3 linked regions of the Methylosinus sp. H3A genome follow. The main gene of each other region encodes a partner of the protein of the gene in region 2 in a complex. Links are inferred from orthologs where the notes say so. Each region holds a gene or a part of one and is shown on either strand. Other genes may lie near its edges.

The links.
Region 1: the proteins of IY145_RS19840 (region 2) and dnaN are in contact, whole or in part, in a cryo-EM structure (PDB 8GIZ), measured with the Escherichia coli proteins. The link is inferred for Methylosinus sp. H3A from one-to-one orthologs.
Region 3: the proteins of IY145_RS19840 (region 2) and IY145_RS07815 are in contact, whole or in part, in a cryo-EM structure (PDB 8GIZ), measured with the Escherichia coli proteins. The link is inferred for Methylosinus sp. H3A from one-to-one orthologs.

The regions. Positions count from the first base shown.
Region 1 is NZ_JADNQW010000005.1:325,163-329,664, reverse strand. What follows is about bases 969-3,742. They hold dnaN (DNA polymerase III subunit beta), read left to right. Parts: upstream 969-1,683; coding sequence 1,684-2,802; downstream 2,803-3,742. Other genes in these bases: IY145_RS04570 (hypothetical protein), read right to left, coding at 3,226-3,742; IY145_RS04575 (hypothetical protein), read left to right, coding at 2,872-3,174; IY145_RS04585 (transglycosylase domain-containing protein), read right to left, coding at 969-1,434. Outside these bases: more of IY145_RS04585, read right to left, coding at 1-968; more of IY145_RS04570, read right to left, coding at 3,743-4,023; IY145_RS04565 (hypothetical protein), read left to right, coding at 4,022-4,502. UniProt on the Escherichia coli protein: Confers DNA tethering and processivity to DNA polymerases and other proteins. Acts as a clamp, forming a ring around DNA (a reaction catalyzed by the clamp-loading complex) which diffuses in an ATP-independent manner freely and bidirectionally along dsDNA.
Region 2 is NZ_JADNQW010000005.1:3,643,275-3,648,002, forward strand. Bases 221-3,220 are described here. They hold IY145_RS19840 (DNA polymerase III subunit delta'), read right to left. Parts: upstream 2,258-3,220; coding sequence 1,184-2,257; downstream 221-1,183. Other genes in these bases: IY145_RS19830 (hypothetical protein), read left to right, coding at 221-488; IY145_RS19835 (DNA-deoxyinosine glycosylase), read right to left, coding at 660-1,175; tmk (dTMP kinase), read right to left, coding at 2,254-2,973; IY145_RS19850 (D-alanyl-D-alanine carboxypeptidase family protein), read right to left, coding at 2,970-3,220. Also shown: more of IY145_RS19830, read left to right, coding at 24-220; more of IY145_RS19850, read right to left, coding at 3,221-4,121; IY145_RS19855 (septal ring lytic transglycosylase RlpA family protein), read right to left, coding at 4,313-4,728. UniProt on the Escherichia coli protein: Part of the beta sliding clamp loading complex, which hydrolyzes ATP to load the beta clamp onto primed DNA to form the DNA replication pre-initiation complex.
Region 3 is NZ_JADNQW010000005.1:997,230-1,001,911, forward strand. Bases 1,193-4,146 are described here. They hold IY145_RS07815 (DNA polymerase III subunit gamma/tau), read right to left. Parts: upstream 3,597-4,146; coding sequence 1,788-3,596; downstream 1,193-1,787. Other genes in these bases: recR (recombination mediator RecR), read right to left, coding at 1,193-1,418; IY145_RS07810 (YbaB/EbfC family nucleoid-associated protein), read right to left, coding at 1,438-1,761; IY145_RS07820 (GFA family protein), read right to left, coding at 3,650-4,006. In the rest of the region: IY145_RS07795 (MotA/TolQ/ExbB proton channel family protein), read left to right, coding at 1-214; IY145_RS07800 (ExbD/TolR family protein), read left to right, coding at 195-647; more of recR, read right to left, coding at 813-1,192; IY145_RS07830 (dienelactone hydrolase family protein), read right to left, coding at 4,183-4,682. UniProt on the Escherichia coli protein: Part of the beta sliding clamp loading complex, which hydrolyzes ATP to load the beta clamp onto primed DNA to form the DNA replication pre-initiation complex.

The sequences.
Region 1 (4,502 bases), 3.3 Mb from region 2 along the record:
CTTGGTGAGCGTGACGGGGCCGAAATATTCGTGGCTGTAATTCTCCGGCTGCCAGCCCTTCACATTGATCGGCCCGTCCTCGCGCACCGTGTCGGGCGTCAGCCCATGCTCCAGCCCGGCGAGATAGACGAAAGGCTTGAAAGCCGAGCCCGGCTGCCTTTTGGCCGAGACTGCGCGGTCGAACTGGCTCTCGGCGTAATTGCGGCCGCCGACCAGCGCGCGAATAGCGCCATTGGGGTCGAGCGCGACCAGCGCGCCCTGGCTGACGCCGAATTTGTCGCCCTTCTTGTCCAGCTCCTCGGCGACGGACCTTTCGCCGACCTCCTGGAGCTTGCGATCCAGCGTCGTCGTGACGATGATGTCTTGGTCGATGGCGCCGATCGTGTCGTCGAGCATGTCCATCACATAATCGGCGGCGTAATTGATGGAGCCCGCGCCGCGCTCCCTTCGCGCAAGCGCCGGGCGTCCCAGTGCGAGCTTGGCCATCGATTCTGTGATGTGCCCTTCCTGCGCCATTGCGGTGACGACCTGCGCCGCGCGCTCGGTCGCGCCTTCGGGATTGCGGTCCGGCGCGAGCTTGCTCGGCGCCTTCATGAGGCCGGCGAGCACGGCCGCTTCCGCCAGCGTCGCCTGGTTCGCGCCATGGCCAAAATAGCGCTGCGCCGCCGCCTCCACGCCATAGGCGCCGGAGCCGAAATAGACGCGATTGAGATAGAGCTCGAGAATCTGATCCTTGGAATATTTGTGCTCGAGCCAGAGTGCGAGGATCGCCTCCTGGATCTTGCGCGTGATGGTGCGCTCCTGAGTGAGGAACAAATTTTTGGCGAGCTGCTGGGTGAGCGTCGAGCCGCCCTGCATGCCGCCGCGCCCGGTGATATTTCGCGTCAGCGCGCGCGCTATGCCGATGGGGTCGACGCCCCAATGCGAATAGAAACGCCGGTCCTCTATGGCGACGAAGGCCTTGGGCAGATAGGGCGGCAGATCGCCGAGCCGCACCGCGGCTCCGCCCGTGTCGCCGCGATTGGCCAGCAATTCGCCGTCGGCCCCGAGAATGGCGATATTGGGCGGGCGTTTGGGGACAGCCAGAGTGTCGATCGGCGGCAGCTGCGCCGCATGATAGATGAACAGCCCGCCGACGCCGATCGCGCCCCAGATGGACAGCACCGCGCCCCAATAGACGAGCCCGCCGAGGCCGAAGGCGCTTCCGCCTTTGGCTTTCTTGGCCTTGGCGGCGCGCGGCGGAGCCTCGTCGAAATCGTCGTCCGGCGGCGGCGCGCTGCTGGGCGACGCGCTCTTGCCTGACGCGCTCTTGCCCGACCCACTCTTGCCCTTGCGTTTGGGTTTCGCCATGCGATCCTCTCGAGGGTCGGCGCGAAGATCGCCGCTCCCGTCGCCGTCGAAACGCGGTTCGCGGCGTTGTTTCTCGCGCGCCATGGGGGTCCGCCGCCTCGGGTTTCGTTCCGCCGCGACGTGAGTGCCCGCGGCCGACGCGAAGACTAGCTTTAATGCTGTCGATTTAAGGGCCGGTTAAGCAAAGCGACGGCGTCCTCCCTCGTCTCGACGGCAAAGCGGATAGGAACTTATGCACAGGCTCCGGTCGATCCCCCTGCGCCACTTGCGCTATTCGTTGCGGCTTGCCAAAGTCTCGCCCTTCGAGTGAAAACGCGGCACGGATCGAGCGCAATGAAAGTCACCATCGAGAGAGCGGCGCTGCTGCGCGCCCTCGGCCATGTTCACCGTGTTGTGGAGCGGCGCACGACCATTCCGATCCTCGCCAATGTGCTCATCGACGCCTCGGCCGGAGCTCTGCTCCTGAAGGCGACCGATCTCGATCTCGAGATCACCGAGAAAGTCCTGGCCGATGTGGCGCAGCCGGGGGCGACGACGCTTCCCGCCCATACGCTCTATGACATTGTCCGCAAATTGCCGGAGGGCGCGCAGGTCTCGCTCGAGGGGACCGGCGAGCAGGGCCAGCTGACTTTGCGCTCGGGCCGCTCGCGCTTCAGCCTGCAGAGCCTGCCGGAGAGCGATTTTCCCGATGTGACGTCGGGCGAGTTCTCGCATCGCTTCTCGCTGCCGCCGGCGGACCTCAAGAAGCTGATCTTGAAGACGCAATTCGCCATCTCCAGCGAGGAGACGCGCTATTATCTCAACGGCATCTACCTGCATGCGACCGAGGTCGAGGGCCATCAGCTGCTGCGCGCCGTGGCCACCGACGGCCATCGCCTCGCGCGCGTCGAGCTGCCGGCGCCGGCCGGCTCGACCGGGATGCCCGGCGTCATTCTGCCGCGCAAGGCCGTGAATGAAATTCTGCGCCTCGTCGAGGACGCCGAGGGCGCGGTGGAGATCGAGCTCTCCACCAATAAGATGCGCTTTTCCTTCGGCGAGACCGTGCTGACGACCAAGCTCATCGACGGCACTTTCCCCGATTACGGCCGCGTCATTCCTGCCGGCAACGACAAGCGCCTGACGGTCGAGCGCGGCGTGTTCCGCGAGGCGGTCGACCGCGTCTCCACCATCTCCTCCGAGCGTGGGCGGGCGGTGAAGCTCGCGCTCTCCGAGGGCAAGCTGGTGCTTTCGGTCACCAATCCCGATCAGGGCTCGGCGGTGGAGGAGATCGAGGCCGATTATGACGGGCCGCCGATCGATATCGGCTTCAACTCCCGCTATCTGCTCGACATCGCCGATCAGCTCGACAGCGACACGGCGCTGTTTCGCTTGGCCGACCCCGGCTCGCCGACGCTGATCCAGGACCGCGACGGCGCGAGCGCATTGTATGTATTGATGCCGATGCGCGTGTGAGGCTACCGGGCGTCGCTCTCCGCGGCGAATAATTTGCCTTCCTGTCGACGCGAGCCTATCTTTCCGCGCATGAGTTCCGCAGCCTTTGTTTTCGACCGCCTCGCCTATGTCGATCGCCTGAGGGAAGCCGGGGTCGACGAAAAGGAGGCGCGCGCTCACGCCGAGGCGCTGGACGTCGCCTTGCGCGACGGAGTCGCTTCGAAATCCGACATCGACCGGCTCGAAACGAAGATCAAGTCCGACATGGACCGGCTGGAAGCCAAGATCGACACGAGCTCGGCCAATCTGAAGGTCGAAATCCTGCGTTGGATGGTGGTGACGCAGCTCGCAGTCGGCGGGCTGTTGTTCGCGGCGTTGCGGTTTACCCGGTGAAGGGACGGCTGGTCGGAGCCGATTGCAGTTTATCGATATAATCGATACGCCTCACTTCAGCTCGAATTCCACCATCTCGATCGGCGCTTCCCCGGCGTTGCGCAGCGCGCGGGCGGGGCCGGCGTCGCGCCACTGAAAATCGCCGGGCTGCAGCGCCATATTCTGCCCGGCGCCGGCGGCGTCCGTCTCGATCAGCTCGCCGCCTTCGACGATGATCCGCACGCCCGGCGCGCTCTGCGTGAAAGCGGGGACGGTTTCTCCGGGCTTCAAGGCGAGGCGCCAGCCGCGCAGGCGCTCATTGTCGACAATCTGCTCGAAGCCGGCGGGGCGCGCCGAGGGCGCGCGGCCTTTCGGCGCCGGCTCCAAAAGCTCGAAGCCGACGATGCTCAGAGCGGCGTCTCCGACATTTTCCGCTTTATGGGTGAGGCTCTGTTTGGAAAAAGCGCCGAAGCCCACCGCGCCGCGGGGCCAACGGATCGACACCGGCTCGGCGTCGCCCCAATTCTGCACCAGGGTCGGGCTCTCGCGCACCACGACATAGGCGAAATCGCGGGAATGTTCGTGATAGGGCGCGACGCGATGGGGCGGCAGCAGCACATTCAGCATGGCGACGGCGTCGTTGCGGAAGGCCGGGACATGGAAGGGCGTCCTCTCGACAGGGAGAATTTGCGCCTTCGTCTCGCCGACCGCGTCGAAGGCCGCGGCCGGCGCGGCGGCCAGCGCCGCTGCGAGGATAAGGAATAGAGACAATGTCCGCGTCACGCGCGTCTCCCGATGAGGCCCCGAGCCTTGCCAAAGATCGGCCCGTGACGCAATCTCGCCACCCCGGCCGGACCATTCGAGCGCCATGACTTATCTCCTCACGCATTTCTGGGCCTGGGGCGTCTCGGCCTTCGCGGTCGGGCTCGCGACGGCGCTTTCGGTCGCGAGACGGTCCGAGCGTGGGCCTGTCTCCGGCTGGCTGGTCTGGTTCGCTTTGGCCTTCGCCGCCGGCCTGCCGGTCGCGGCGCTCGAGCTCTTGCCGGGACGCTCCGGCTTCTGGCTCGAGACGGGGCTGCTGCTTTTTCCCAGCTTTCTCGCCGGCGCGGCGCTCGGCGCGCTCATCGGCGGGCATTCGCTGCGCGACAATGAGGGCTGGGCGATCGGCCTCATTCCATTGGCGCTGATGTGGCTCGGCGCCGATTTCCTGGCCGGCCGCTCGGTGGAGCAGGATCTCAAGCGCAAGGCGGCGAGCGTGATCGAGAAAGTCGGCGGAGATCCCGCCTATCTCGACGTCGCCGGCCGCGACATATTGCTGCCGCGCGACGCCGCCAAGCGCGCCGCGGCGG
Region 2 (4,728 bases):
CCAGCATACGGTAGGAGGGTAAAATGAAGGCGTCATGGTTTGATGTGGTCGATATATCCCGGCTTTCTGGGCCATTCGAGCAAGAGAAGCTCGACGAGATAGATGACTGGGAGCATCTTGCCATGAGCATGATATTGACTATACATATAAGCGTTGGCTCGAATTATGGAGTTAAAGTTGATGCGCTTCCGTTGCTGTATGAAATGCTCTGTGCTTTATCGCTCGGAATAAAAAGCGGGTTCGAAGTGCAAATTGGCGAAGGTTTTTGGCTTACGGCGAGTCCGGCGGGCGAGCGGGTAATGAAGGTAAAAATCGAGTTTGTCGTAGGCGGATCGGAAAGAATACTTGGAGAAATTACAGTTAAATTAGATGAGATGCTTCTGTTTTTTCCAAAATTGATTGCAGATATCACGAGTCTAATTGAAAATACAGGACTTGATGTTGATCATACGCTAAAAAAATTCCCGTTGTGCAATTATCGCCGGTAGCATGCCGTCCCTGGCCGGACCTGTACCTTGCGCGGGAGGAGATCGTCTGGCTCGGCGATCTGCCGATCGCGACACTGCAGGGCGGCTCGGTGTTCTACATCGCGCCAGACCATCTCGGCGCGCCGCACGAGATCGTGAATTCCTGGAACCAGACGGTGTGGTTCTGGGATGCTAGAGGAATTCCCCGAGCGCCGCCCGCCAATGTTCCAGCTTGCGCTCCAAAGTCATCGCCGCATGCGCCGGGCTCGTGGACGGCAGGACGAGGCTGCGCGGCGCCGATGAGCCAAGCGTCGGCGCGACCTTGCGGCGGAACAGATCGCCGGCCTTGGCGCCGTTGAGGCAGATCAGCCCGATCTGGGCGTGAGCCACGAGAAAACCCGCGAAATCATTCGTCTCGACGCTGGCCACGTCGATTTTCTGGTCGAGGCTACCCGGCCGCCGCCCCTCGGCGCAGACGTCCCACAGCGCGACTCCCCGCGCCATCAGCCGGTTGAGCCGTTCCTCATAGGGAATCTCCGGCGAGGCGCCGAAGAGCCGCCCCATGATCGGCCAAAAGGCGTTGCGCGGCTGGGCGTAATATTGGACGTGGGCGAGCGAGACCTGTCCCGGCAGCGAGCCGAGGATCAGCACACGCGCGTCGGCGCGCGCGACGGGCGGGAAGCCTTTCGAGGTCGGAACGCCGTCCAAGGAAACCCCTATCGCCTCGCCGCTTCTTCGAGATCGGCGAAGATCGACAGAATGAGCCCTCGCTTGTCGAAATTGAAGACTTCCGTATCGCGCGCCGCCTCCGTTATGCGCTCCCAGGCGCGCGCATAAGGGGCGAGGTTGGCCGCGCTCGCGCCCTCGCCCGCTTTCGACCGAATAATTCGGTCGAGAAAGCGATAGAGGCCGCTCATGAAGGTCTCATAGGCGTGCTCATTGTCACGCCCGGCGAGTCGGTCGGCGAGTGAATGCACGGCGAGCCAATCGACCTGCGGCAGGCGCGCGAACATCGCCCGCAGCGCCGCGTCGAAAGCGACACCGTCGCCATCCAGCAGCCGCAGCGCCTCGCGGACGGAGCCCTCCGCTCCCTCCGCTGCGCCGGAGAGCGTCGCTTCCGGCAGCTCGCTCCAGGGCGCGCCGAGCGCGCGGATCGCGGCGACGACGTCCGGCTCGGCGAGCGGGCCGAGCGTGAGCTTGCGGCAGCGCGAGCGGATCGTCGGCAGAACGCGTCCCGGCTGATGCGCGACGAGCAGGAACAGCGAGCGCTCCGGCGGCTCCTCTATGAGCTTCAAAAGGGCGTTGGCGCTGGAGCGGTTGAGATCGTCGACGCAATCCACAATGGCGACGCGCCAGCCGCCTTCGCCCGAGCTCTGATGGAAGAGATGGATCAGCCGCCGCACATCCTCGATGCGGATTTCGGTGAAATGCTTCTTGGTCTTCTCGTTCCACTCGCGGCGCAGCAGAAAAAGATCGGGCAGAGCCAGCGCCGCGATGCGCCGGCTGACGGCGCTCTCCTCGCCGACGAAGAGTGACCGGGCGCTCGCCGCCTCCGGCGTGGACGGGTCGGGATGCGCCAGCAGAAAGCGCGCGAGGCGCCAGGCGAGCGTCGCCTTGCCGATTCCCTCGGGCCCGCCGATGAGAATGGCTTGGGGCAGCTTGCCGCGCCGAAAAGCGTCGACGAGCTCGCTCTCGGCGCCGGCATGGCCGAGCAGCGCATGGGTTTCGCGGGGATGCGGCGCATCGGCGAAGCGGTCGCTCTCCGGCGGGGCCTCTACGTCGCGCTTCACGCAATCAGGCTCTGGAGAGGAACGACGATTTCGGGTCGAAAAAAGCGCGCTTCGACGACATGCCAAATGGCTTCGGCCACCTCCTGCTCCGGCGCCAGCGCGTCGACGACGCAGCAGCGGCCCGGCTCGCTCGCGGCTATGTCGAGATAGGCCTGGCGCAGGCCGCGGTGGAACTCCAGCCCCTCGCGTTCGAAGCGGTCGGCGGCCTCGTCCGGGGCTCGGCGCCGTTTGGCGCGCTCAAGGCCGGTCTCGGGCGGCAGATCGAGGATGATGGTCAGGTCCGGCGAGGAGCCCATCAGCGCGACGCGCTCGAGCAGAGCGATGAGCCGCGGATCGACGCCGCCGCGCGCGCCCTGATAGGCGCGCGTCGAATCGGCGAAACGGTCGCAAATCACCCAGGCGCCGCGCGCCAGCGCCGGCTTGATCAGCCGGTCCAGATGATCGATTCGCGCCGCCGAGAATAAAATCGCCTCGCCGAGCGGGCCGAGCGAGGCCGCCTTGCCGCCGAGCAGCGCCTCGCGCAACACTTCGGCATGCGGCGAGCCGCCGGGCTCGCGCGTCGCGATCGCCTCCACGCCTTTTTGCGCGAGACGTTCCTGCAGCCGGCGCATCTGCGTCGACTTGCCGGCCCCCTCGCCGCCCTCGAGCGTGATGAACTTGCCGGCCTGGCCCTTTTCCTGCCCACGCGCCGGGCCGAGCGGCGGCTCTGCGCTCATTGCTTCTTCGACAGCTTGTTGTGAATGGCGCCGGCCGCATATTCATAGGCCGCGTCGAAAGCGCGGCTCGCGAGCGAGCCTTTCTCTATCGTCTCGGCGGCTTCCAGCGGCTGCTCGAGCACGACCGTCGCGCCGCGGCGGATCTCCAGCTTGGCGACCTTGGTTCCCGCCTCGACCGGCGCGATCAGCGGCCCCTCATAGACGATCTTGCCGGTGAGCTTTTCGGAGCCGCCGCGCTGAAGCAGCACTTTGACGTCGCTCGGCGAGGTCAGCGGCACGGAGCCCGCGGTTCCGCCATAGACCTGCGCGGAGCCGACCGCCTCATTGGCCTTGAACAGCGATTTCTCCTCGAAATTGCGGAAGCCCCATTGCAGAAGCTTGCGCGCCTCCTCGGCCCGGTCCTTGGCCGTGTGCAGTCCATAGACGGCGACGATGAGACGCCGGTCGTCCTGCACGGCGGAGCCGACCATGCCAAAGCCGGAATCATCGATATTGCCGGTCTTCAACCCATCCGCGCCAATGCTCATGGTGAGCAGCGGATTGCGGTTCTGCTGGCGGATCTTGTTCCAGGTGAACTCCTTCTCGCCGAAATAGCGATAGAGGTCCGGATAGGTCTTGATGAGATGCGCGGAGAGCTGGACCATCTCGCGCGGCGTGACCTTCTGGTCCGGTCCCGCCTGGCCCCAGGGATTGCCGAAGATCGATTTGGTCATGCCGAGCTCGGAGGCGCGCTTGTTCATGCGGCCGACGAAGGCCTCCTCGGACCCCGCGACGCCCTCCGCCAGCGTGATGGCCGCGTCATTGCCGGAATCGATCACCAGGCCGCGGATCAGATCCTCCACCCGCGGCTTGCTGTTGACGGCGAGGAACATCGCCGAGCCGCCGGCCGGCGCGCCGCCGCTACGCCAGGCGTGCTCGGAGACGGTGAACTCGTCGTCGAGCTTCAGCCGTCCCTCGGCGATCTCGTGGAACACGATCTCGGCGGTCATGATCTTCACCGTCGAGGCGGGCGTCACATATTCGTCGGCGCCCTTCTCGAGCAGCACCGTATGCGTTCCCGCGTCCACGAGAATTGCGCGTGGCGCGCTGGTCTGGAAACCTTCGGCGAAGACCGCCGACGGCGCGATGAGGGAGACCGCCAAGGCCATGCCGAGCTGGACTTTGCCGAGGCAGAGGAGGGATTTGGGAAGGGAGACAGGCACGCGTCTTTCGCCTTCTTCGAATCGCCGTCGGAGCGCGTCGACGGCCCCACGCAATGAGTTCCGCTAAAATGTGGCGCGTTGGGCCGCAGAAAGCAACGGCCTCGCGCTGCGCTCGGTCGGTAGGACCGCCGTCGAGGTTAATTGAGTGCTTGTCTCAGCCGAGCGCTGCGGGCGGGCGCCGTCCCGAGGTCGAAGGGCCGCGACGGCGGCAGCGGCGCGCTCTTGGCCATGGCCAGCGCCTTGGCCGAAATGGGCGTCGGAATGGTCGAGACCGGCTCTTTCTCGGCGGCGCGCGCCTCGGAGTGGCGCGGGCTCTCGGACTCGCGCGCTTCGGCGCGGGGCGTGATCTCCTCGTCCCTCGCCTCGGCCCGGGACGTCGTCGCGCGTTCGGCGCGCTCGGGCTGCGCCTCCTCCGCGCGCTCGAGCCGGGCGACGCGGTTCGGCGGCTCGCGAAGATTGGTCGCCACCATGATCGGCGCGCCGCCGGGCAGCGTCGCGGGCCTGCCGTCCTCGCGCAAAGTCGCGAGCAGCTTGGCGTCGTCGGAGCCAGCGA
Region 3 (4,682 bases), 2.6 Mb from region 2 along the record:
CCTCGCAGTGGTGGCGCCGGGCATCGCGGAAGCGCTGTTCGCGACGGCGCTCGGTCTCGTCGCCGCTATTCCGGCCGTCATTTTCTACAACCGCATCAGCGGCGACATCGGCGCCTATGGCAAGCGCGTGACCGCCTTCATCGGCGTCTTCGAGGTCGAGCTGTCCCGTCACCTGTCGCGTAAGGGAGAGCGTCATGGCCTTCGCGTTGCGTAAGCACGATTCGGAATTCGATTCTCAGCCGATCGCCGACATCAATGTCACGCCGCTCGTCGATGTGATGCTCGTCCTGCTCATCGTCTTCATGGTCGCCGCGCCGCTGATGACCTCCGGCATTCCCGTCGATCTGCCCAAGGTGCAAGCCAAGCAGCTCAACGACCAGAAGCCGCCGATCGTCGTCAGCGTCGACGCCGGGGGTGGGTTCTTCGTCGACAAGCGCGAGGTTCCGGCCGACGGATTGCTCGCCGCGCTGAGCGACGGCAGCGACAACAGCAAGGATCGCCGCATCCATGTGCGCGCCGACAAAGCCGTGCCCTATGGGCGCGTCGTCGAGGCCATGGGCGCGATCAATGCGGCCGGCTACACCAAAGTGGCGCTGGTCTCGGAGGCCCCGACGACCGGCGGCGTGAAATCCGCCCCCGCGCCGTAAGGCCCCCGATCGCCGACTTTTTATCCTGAACTTTTTTAGGCTTCCCCGCTTTTCTCTATCCTCGACTTGGCCCGACTACGGGTCGTCGGCGCAAACACCTCCCCAGGCGCGCCGGCGACCCGGTTTTTCCTTGCGGGCGAGTTGCGAGCTTGCAGAATCGCTTTTTCAGAACGCTGTGCGTCGCTCGAGCGCCGCTGCGAGCGTGCCTTCGTCGAGATAATCGAGCTCGCCGCCGACGGGCACGCCATGGGCGAGACGCGTCGTCTTGACGCCAAGAGGCGCCAGAAGGTCGGCGAGATAATGCGCCGTCGTCTGGCCGTCGACAGTGGCGTTCACCGCAATGATCGCCTCGCGCACACCGCCGTCGGCGATGCGCTGCACCAGATTCGCGATGTTGAGCTCATTGGGGCCGACGCCGTCGAGCGGCGACAGCACGCCGCCGAGAACGTGGTAGCGCGCGGCGAGCAGGCCCGCGCGCTCCAGCGCCCAGAGATCGGCCACCGTCTCGACGATGACCAGAATGCCGGCGTCGCGGCGCGCGTCGCGACAGATTGCGCAAGGATCGCTGGTGTCGATATTGCCGCAGGTCTTGCAGGTGAGAATGCGCTCATGGGCGACGCGCATGGCCTCGCCGAGCGGGCCCAGCAGCTCCTCGCGCTTGCGGATGAGATGCAGAACGGCGCGCCGCGCCGAACGCGGCCCGAGGCCAGGCAGCCGCGCCAGCAATTGCACGAGGCGCTCGATCTCGGGTCCGGCGATGCGTTCGGCCACTTTGGTTCGCTCGAAGCGATCAGAAGGGCAGCTTCAGCCCCGGCGGCAATTGCAGCCCGCCGGTCACTTCCTTCATCTTCTCGGCGAGCGTCTCCTCCGCCTTGGCGCGGGCCTGCGCATGGGCGGTGACGATCAGATCCTCGACGATATCGCTCTCTTCCGGCTTCAGCAGGCTCGGATCGATAGCGACGCGCTGCAGCGCGCCTTTGGCGGTCATCGTCACTTTCACCAGCCCGCCGCCGGCCTCGCCTTCGACGACAGTCTGGTCGAGCTCGCTCTGCAGCTCGGCCATTTTCGATTGCATGGCTTGCGCCTGCTTCATCAGTCCCATGAAGTCGAGCATGTTTTAACTCCTCGCGCGGCGACGCCTCACGCGTCGTCCGGCTCCTCGTCGTCATAAGCCAATTCGGCGCCGGGCGCCGCGCCCTGCTCCGTCTCCTTGCCGCGCACGGCGACGATCTCCGCGCCGGGAAACCGCGCCAAAATGCTCGCGACGAGCGGATCGGCCTCGATCCCGGAGCGCTTCTCGCTCGCGCGGGCCTCGGCCTCCTCCCGCAGCGTCGGCGCGCCGCCAGAGGCGAGCGCCACCAGCCAGCGCGTCCCGGTCCAGTCCTGCAGCTTCTGCATCAAGAGCTGCGGAAGCCGCGTCGAGCCGCCCGGCGCCAGCTCGAACTCGATGCGCCCCTGCTCGAAGCGCACGAGGCGCACTTCCGATTCGAGCGCGATCTTCAATTGTATGTCGCGCTTCTCGCTCGCCAGGGCCACGAGGGCGCGGAAATCGGCGATTTTTACGCCCGGCGAGGGCGCGGAGGGCTCCGGCTCGCGGCGCGGCGCTGCGGAGGCGCGGGGCGCGCCGATAGACGGCGCGGCCCGGGGAACAGGCGCGAGCGCAACGGGAGGTCGCTCGGTGGGCGCAGCCGCCGGAGCCGCGCCCGGCGTGGGGCGGGGCGCCCCGCCCTGGCCGAAGCCGAGCTTGCGCAGCGCCTCCTCTGGCGAGGGCATTTCGGCGGCGTGAGTCAGGCGCACCAGCACCATATCGGCGCTGGCGAGAGGACGCGGCGAGCCGCGCAGCTCGTCGACGCCCTTCATCAGGATTTGCCAGGCGCGGGTCAGCACGGAGATGGACAGCGTCCCCGCCGCCGCGGCGCCGCGGCGGCGCTCCTCCTCGGTCAGCGCCGTGGATTGCCCGGCGTCCGGAGCGAGCTTCAGCCGCGTGACGAGATGGGTGAATTCGGCGAGCTCCAGCAGCACCTGCGCCGGGTCGGCGCCGCCGTCATATTGGTCCTGGAGCAGAGCGAGCGCCGTGGCGATCTCGCCCTTCATCGCCGCCTCGAAGAGATCGATGACGCGCGATTTATCGGCCACGCCGAGCATGAGGCGCAGATCCTGCGCGGCGATCGCGCCGCCGCCAGCGGCGCCATGGGCGATGGCCTGATCGAGCAGCGACAGCGCGTCGCGCGCCGAGCCTTCCGCGGCGCGGGCGACCATGGCCAGCGCCTCGTCCTCTATGGTCACGCCCTCGAGATCGCAGATCTTGCGCAAATGCGCCGCGAGCAGGCCAGCGTCTATGCGGCGCAGATCGAAGCGCTGGCAGCGCGAGCGCACGGTGACGGGAACCTTGTCGATCTCCGTCGTCGCGAAGATGAATTTCACATGCTCGGGCGGCTCTTCCAGCGTCTTCAGCAGGCCGTTGAAGGCGGCCTTGGAGAGCATATGCACTTCGTCGATGATGTAGACTTTGACGCGCGCCATCACCGGGCGATAGCGGGCGTTCTCGATGATCTCGCGAATGTCGTCGATGCCGGTGTGCGAGGCGGCGTCCATCTCCAGCACATCGGGGTGGCGCGAATCGATGATCGCCTGACAATGTGCGCCGAGCGCGTCCATATGAATGGTCGGCCGATCGACGCCGGGGCGGCCGTCCTGCGCGGGAAGCTCGTAATTGAAGGCGCGGGCGAGAATGCGGGCGGTCGTCGTCTTGCCGACGCCGCGCACGCCGGTCAGCAGATAGGCCTGATGGATGCGGTTCAGCTCGAAGGCGTTCTCGAGCGTGCGCACCATCGGCTCCTGGCCGATGAGATCGGCGAAGCCGGAGGGGCGATATTTGCGCGCCAGCACGCGATAGGCGGCGGAAGGCGCGCCGGCGGCTTGCGGATCGGGAAACATCGCGTCATCCATGGCGGAAGTCTAAAGGCTCGCGACCGCCTTATCCACCGCCATGCGGCGAAAATCTAGACGCTTCTCCCGTCGACGTGTGTCGACGCCAGCGCGCGCGGATCGACGCCGTCGAGGCAATTGACGTTGACCGCGACCATTTGCGCGCCATCCGGCGACACGCCCTGGGCGAAGGGCTCGATCCCGCAGATCTTGCAGAAGCGGTGAGCGATCATCTTCTTGTTGAAACGATATTCGCCGAGAGCATCCTCGCCCGAACTCAAGTGGAATTTTTCCGCGGGCGTAAAGCTCAAGACGGCGCCCAGTCGCTGACAACGGGAGCAATTGCATGTGATGGTGTGGTCGAGGTCCAGCGTCGCCTCGAATGTCACCGCCCGACATTGGCAGGAGCCGTGATACGACGCATCGCCCATGAGCAAAATTCTCCGCAAAACCAGAGTGGGAGGCTGGACAAAGACCCGCCCGGAACTCGTTAGGGCTGCTTCCTTCCGGACCTGACCCGGTTGGCGAGTGGAGCGTCCACCGCCAACCTCCCGCGCCCTATGTGGCAAAACTCGCGCGCCGGCGCAAGGGCGTCGAGGCGGGTAGGCTATTTCAGGCGATCGGTGAAGAAGCGAACGACCTGGCCACGGGCCGCGTCCGCCTTCGGATTGCCGTCTTCGAGGAAAAAGCCGTGGCCTTGGCCCGGAAAGGTGATGAGTTCCGCCTCGCCGCCGAGCGAGCGTGCAAAGTCGCGCAGCCGGATTCCTGTGCTCTGCTGGAATACATGGTCTTCACCGCCCCAGATCAGCAGGAGCGGCGGCATGGAGCGGACGCGTGGCTGAAAATTGATGGGAAAGTCGCCGTCGACGATGACAGCGGCGTCGATCTCAGGATTATTCGCACCGGCCGCCGTTGTCGGCATCGCGCCGAGCGACACGCCGAGCAATCCAATTTTCGTCCGATATTCGGCCCGCCGCCGCAAGGCGGCGACTGTCGCATGGATCGTCTCCGTCCAGGCGGCCATTCGATTCGAGTAATAGGCGATGCGATCCCGCGCCGATTTTGCACTCTCGAACGCCGCCGCGTCGCGGTCGGAAATATAATGGA